2 regions of the Pantoea eucrina genome follow, and region 1 is predicted to be linked to the other one. Evidence: predicted binding sites of a transcription regulator. Region 1 holds the regulator's gene; the other holds the start of a gene.

Region 1 (3,142 bases):
ACGATTAGCAATAAATATGCTGCGTTAACCGCCTGAAACCGCTCATTTTTGCTGCACAGCCCTTGTGTTGATGGATTTAATAAAAAAGACCTTACCTTTTGTAAAAAAAGTGGATTAGAATCAATCCGGCGCTGATCGCTGATCAGAATTTTCTAATATTGCCGCGGTCTGCTTCTGCAGCCTGCCGAACCTGTAACCGGACTATGCGTTTACTGATTACGCTTTTCATACTGGCTTTTGCTCAGCTGTTTTTTAACGTGGCCGCTGCTTCACCGCACAAGCCGGTTAACGCCAGCCTGCAGAAAGCGGAGAAAAAGAGTGCGCGCGACGATGAGCGCCGCAAACGACGTCCGGTTAAAACCTCGGCTAAAAAAACACGCGTCACGCCCGTACAAAAAGTTAAATCGAAAAAAAGCCTGCACGCAGAACCGCCTGCGACTTCCCGTACCGCCCGTAAAAAAGCGCCCGCCCTCTCCGCCAGCAAAAAATATGGTCATCAGCGTACCAGCCGGAAAATAGCAGCCGCGGAAGAGAGTACCGATGCGCTGACCGGTATCAGGCTCAGCAAATCCCACCGTCTGCGCTACCAGAAGGCGCGTGAAACCGCCATGACTAAACTTATGGGCCAGCTGGGCAAACCTTATCAGTGGGGTGGCACCTCTCCGCTTACCGGATTCGATTGCAGTGGCCTGGTCTGGTACGCCTACAAAGATCTGGTCCGTTTCAAACTGCCGCGCACGGCCAACGAAATGTATCATCTGCGCGATGCCGCTCCCATCAAGCGCGAAATGCTGGAGAAAGGGGATCTGGTGTTTTTCCGCATCAATAATCGCGGTACAGCCGATCATGTTGGCGTTTATCTGGGTAACGGCAAATTTATTCAGTCGCCGCGTACCGGCAAGGATATTCAGATCAGCGCGCTGGGTGAAGATTACTGGCAGAAGCACTATGTTGGCGCACGCCGCATGATGACACCTAAAACCATTCGTTAGCGGTTGCGCAACACGCCGCGCGCGTTTTGGCCTGAACACATACCGGCTGCCGTAATCTAAATATTTTCGCCTGACCTCAGGTAAAAATCTCGTTTTATGCCCCTCACCTTGCTAGAATCGCCGCCTTTCGTTGCGCAACACCTTTTGCGCACGCTGCTGTCATTATCTGTTACGGTTAATTACTCGCCTTAAATCAGCCATTTTTATGCTGAAACCGGGCAGAAAACCCTGCGCAGACGCAAACGTTTAACACTATACTTATCATAAAGTTGCGATAGGTTTAAGAGGTCCATTTTCATGGCAACAATTAAAGATGTGGCAAAACGCGCTGGCGTATCAACGACCACGGTTTCGCACGTCATCAATAAAACGCGCTTTGTCGCTGAAGAGACGCGTAATGCCGTGTGGGAGGCGATTAAAGCGCTGCACTACTCTCCCAGCGCCGTGGCGCGCAGCCTGAAGGTTAATCACACGAAAACATTGGGTCTGCTGGCGACATCCAGCGAAGCCCCCTACTTTGCTGAAATCATTGAAGCGATTGAAAACCACTGCTTCGCTCAGGGCTATACGCTGATTCTGGGCAATGCGCACAATGACCTGCAAAAACAGCGCGCCTATCTGTCGATGATGGCGCAAAAGCGGGTAGATGGCCTGCTGGTGATGTGCTCTGAGTATCCGGACGATCTGCTTCAGATGCTGGAAGAGAATCGCAATATTCCGATGGTGGTCATGGACTGGGGCGCTTCCCGCGGGGATTTTACCGATACCGTGCAGGATAACGCCTTTCAGGGCGGCTATCTGGCCGGCCGTTACCTGATCGAGCGGGGTCATCGCGATATTGGCGCTATTCCGGGCCAGCTGGAGCGCAATACCGGCGGCGGACGGCACGCCGGCTTCCTGCAGGCGATGCAGGAAGCGGGGATCGCGGTGCGTGCGGAGTGGATCGTACAGGGCGATTTTGAGCCGGAGTCGGGTTATCAGGCGATGCAGCAGATCCTGAGCCAGAAGCAGCGGCCTACCGCTGTGTTCTGCGGCGGCGATATTATGGCAATGGGCGCCATCTGCGCCGCCGATGAGATGGGCCTGCGCGTACCGCAGGATATTTCGGTGATCGGCTATGATAATGTGCGCAACGCCCGCTACTTTACGCCGGCGCTGACGACGGTGCATCAGCCCAAAGCTCAGCTGGGTGAGAAAGCGCTGGAGATGCTGCTGGACCGCATTACCAGTAAACGTGAAGAGCCGCAAACAATTGAAGTTCAGCCCAGTCTGATTGAGCGTCGCTCCGTCGGGGATGGTCCGTTTCGCGACTATCGCCGCTAAGCGTGGCGCTCGCTGAGCCACTCATGGTTTAGCGTCTCAGCATCCCCCAGGTATTCCAGCAGCCAGATCAGCGCTGGCGACGCCCGCTGCTCGGCCCAGCTGACGCAGCAGGGACTCTCCGGAAAGGGCTGCGGTAATATCAGCTCCACCAGCGCGCCGCTATCCAGTAGCGGCCGCGCCAGATGTCCCGGGATCATCCCCACGCACAGGCCAGCCTGCAGGCAGTCGATTCCGGTTTCCCACTCCGGCACCACCAGCCGGCGCTGATTATCCAGCGTCCAGGTCATACGGCGCGGCAGCGCGCGCGACGTATCTTCCAGCACCAGCGACGGCCAGGCGCGCATCGCCTCTTCGTCAGGATGCGCGCTCTGCGCCAGTGGATGATCCGGACTGACCACGCAGCGCCAGTTAAGGGCGCCCATATCCTGAAAAGCAAAGCGTCCGCCAACCGGGATCGCCTGCGTGGCGCCGATGGCTACGTCAACCCGGCCATCGGCCAGCGCATCCCATACGCCGTTAAACACTTCATAGCTGATGATCAGCTCCATATCGGGAAAGTGGCGATAGAAATCTTTCACCAGCTGGCGCGTGCGCTGCGGCTTGACGATACAATCAACGGCAATAGTGAGCTGGCCGCGCCAGCCGTTGGCCAGCTGCTGACACTGGCGTCGCGTTGCCAGCATTTTTTTGATAACAGAGCGGCCTTCTCGCACAAAATGCTCGCCGGCCGGCGTCAGGACCACCTCCCGATGCTGGCGTTCAAACAGCTCCACGGCAAGCCAGCTCTCCAGCTGCCTGATGGTATAGCTGATAGCAGAAGGCACGCG
Region 2 (3,142 bases), 1.5 Mb from region 1:
TCTGTTGTACCAGTTCGGTGCCGTGGTGATGGTGGTGGTCTATGCGCAGCTGCGCGATCCGACGGTCATGCTGTTTACCGGCGCCATCATGGGCATGTTTGTTAACGGCATGATTGGCGGCTATGGCGCGCTGATCTCCGATACGTTTCCGCCGCAGGCGCGTGCTACCGCGCAAAATGTACTGTTTAATCTCGGGCGCGGCGTCGGCGGTTTTGGTCCGCTGGTGATTGGCGCGCTGGCTACGCAAATTTCCTTCACCGCCGCTATTACGCTGCTGGCGCTGATTTATCTGCTGGATATTTTCGCCACGCTGTTTCTGCTGCCCAAGAAGCAAAGCAATGAGGATTCGCTGGGCGCGATAGGCTGATAGCCCGCCGTACACCAGGGGCGCATAAATGCGCCCCCTGCCGAACTTCTTCTGGGGCATTGCAGGGCGGCATTCATGCCGCCCTGGTATCAGGCGCTGCCCCCGGTTCATCAGGCAATGCCGCCGCATATCAGGGGCGCCCCCTACAGAACCTCGTTGGTTGATAACAGCGCCCAGCCGCGCGCCTGCCACAGCGCAGGCAGCTGCGCCATATCATCAAACCGCGTCACCAGCGGATGATCAATTGCGGGATTATGCGCATCGGCGCAGTAGTAAAACACCGGAATACCTGCAGCAATGCCGGCGCGAACGCCCGCTTCGGAATCATCCACCAGAATGCAGCGTTCAATCGGCACTTGCATCTGCTCTGCGGCGTGGAACATCAGCTGCGGATCGGGTTTCCATGCCTGAATGTCATAGCCGCTGTACAGGCGCTCGGTAAACCACGGCAGCATGCCGGTAAGACCCAGCGAATGCTGCATTTTCTTTACCGGTCCGTTAGAAACCACGCATACCGGAACGCGGATCCGCGCCACCAGCTCCGGTGCACCGCCGATCGGCTGCAGCTCCTGCTCAAACAGGCGCGCGACTTCAATACGATAGGCGTGCTCCACCTCTGCTACCGGCAGCGCCTGATGATACTCTTCGCTGATGTCGCGAATAATGTCGTAAAGCTTCACGCCTTTGTACCGCTCAAACATTTGCTGCAGCGACAGCGTGATGCCGTAGCGCGCAAACGTATTCACATAGCCCTGCGTGCAGATCATTTCGCTGTCGACCAGCGTGCCGTCACAATCAAAGAACACACACTCCACTGTCATCGCCCACTATCCTTCTGATAACTCTTCAGCTTTTACTCTAGCCTGGATTGCCACAGGCAGCAGCAGGCAACCGGTTGCGAAAATTCCGTGTTTTACCGCAATAAAGCCTATAGGATACGCGGCGATAAATTTTTCAGCGGAACAGCGAAATGAAGACTCAGGGCCTGCTGCAGCGCACGTTTAAACTGCAGGAACACGGGACTACGGTACGCACCGAAGTGATTGCCGGGTTCACCACTTTTCTGACGATGGTTTATATCGTCTTTGTTAACCCGCAGATCCTCGGCGCTGCCGGTATGGATACCCAGGCGGTGTTTGTCACTACCTGTCTGATTGCCGCCTTTGGCAGCATCCTGATGGGGCTGATAGCGAACCTGCCGGTTGCGCTGGCACCCGCGATGGGCCTGAACGCCTTTTTCGCATTTGTGGTGGTGGGTGCAATGGGCTACTCCTGGCAGATAGGCATGGGCGCCATTTTCTGGGGTGCGCTGGGGCTGCTGATCCTGACGTTGCTGCGCGTGCGCTACTGGATGATAGCCAATATTCCGCTCTGCCTGCGCACCGGGATCACCGCCGGTATCGGCCTGTTCATCGCGATGATGGGGCTGAAAAATGCCGGCATTATTGTGCCAAACGCGGAGACGCTGGTGGCCGTCGGCGATTTAACGTCGCACAGTGTGCTGCTGGGCGCGCTGGGCTTCTTCATTATCGCTATTCTGGCATCGCGTAATATTCACGCGGCGGTGCTGGTCTCGATTGTGATCACGACCAGCATCGGGCTTGCGCTGGGAGATGTCAGGTTCACCGGTTTCTTTGCGCCGCCGCCGTCAATCTCTGCGGTGGCGGGTGCGGTGGATATCAAAGGCGCATTCAATATCGGTATGGCAGGCGTGATCTTCTCCTTTATGCTGGTCAATCTGTTTGACTCCTCCGGTACGCTGATTGGCGTAACGGATAAAGCGGGTCTGACCGATGAAAAGGGCACCTTTCCCCGTATGAAGCAGGCGCTGTATGTGGACAGCATCAGCTCCGTCACGGGTGCGCTGGCGGGTACGTCATCGGTGACAGCCTATATTGAGAGTTCGTCTGGCGTTGCCATTGGCGGCCGTACCGGGCTGATGGCGGTCATCACCGGGCTGCTGTTCCTGCTGGCAATATTTCTGTCGCCGCTGGCGGCGATGGTGCCGGGCTATGCGGCGGCGGGCGCGCTGATCTATGTCGGTGTACTGATGACGGCATCGCTGTCGCGCGTACGCTGGGACGATCTCACCGAAGCGGTACCGGCCTTTGTCACCGCGGCGATGATGCCGTTTAGTTTCTCGATTACGGAAGGGATCGCGCTGGGCTTTATCGCCTACTGCGTGATGAAGCTGGGCACCGGACGCTGGCGTGAAATTAGCCCCTGCGTGGTGATAGTTGCGCTGCTGTTTGCACTGAAAATCGCGTTTATTGACGCGCACTGACGCTTCAGGTGGCCTGTGCGGCCACCCGATTCAGTGCTGCCGCATCTCCTGCTGCCCGGCCAGGCGTTCGCCGGGCAGACTGGTCAGGCGCAGCGTATGTGAATCCATGTTCGGCTTATTCATTTCAATATCCCGCAGCGCAATCCACTGCTGCTGCGCGTCAATCTCCCACAGTCGCAGATGCCCGGTTCCGGGTGAAAGGGCGCATGACCAGACCAGCGTCGGCTCGGCATCACAGACCGCCTGAATATCGGGAAATAGCGTGGAGCGCAACCGGCCTGATGCCGGATGCAGACGCAGCGAAGAGAGGCCCCGATCTGCTTCACCGGTCAGCTTAAGCACGCTCTGACGTAGCGTCCAGATTTGCGTGGCCGCTTCCATAAAATCCTGCTGTGCATTGATCCACGCCTTTTCACCGGAAGAGAGTTCCTGCATCAGCGCTTCCTGCGTCTGCCGGCTGTGCGCGCGGACAATCTCCATATCCAGTCCGG

What was found. Region 1 encodes PurR, which represses purine synthesis genes. Its sites were predicted from a motif close to CANGCAAACGTTTGCNTG; they were not measured.
Region 2: the regulator PurR is predicted to act here: its motif matches at 1,252-1,269, upstream of LAC65_RS16070 (NCS2 family permease).

Annotation. Positions count from the first base shown of each region.
Region 1 covers NZ_CP083448.1:1,463,089-1,466,230, reverse strand. Annotated here, with positions in the region: gene LAC65_RS06900 (C40 family peptidase) at 204-992, shown strand; gene purR (HTH-type transcriptional repressor PurR) at 1,290-2,315, shown strand; gene punR (DNA-binding transcriptional activator PunR) at 2,312-3,142, opposite strand, start outside.
Region 2 covers NZ_CP083448.1:3,378,440-3,381,581, forward strand. Annotated here, with positions in the region: gene LAC65_RS16060 (MFS transporter) at 1-367, shown strand, start outside; gene yieH (6-phosphogluconate phosphatase) at 511-1,188, opposite strand; gene LAC65_RS16070 (NCS2 family permease) at 1,338-2,651, shown strand; gene LAC65_RS16075 (4'-phosphopantetheinyl transferase family protein) at 2,682-3,142, opposite strand, start outside.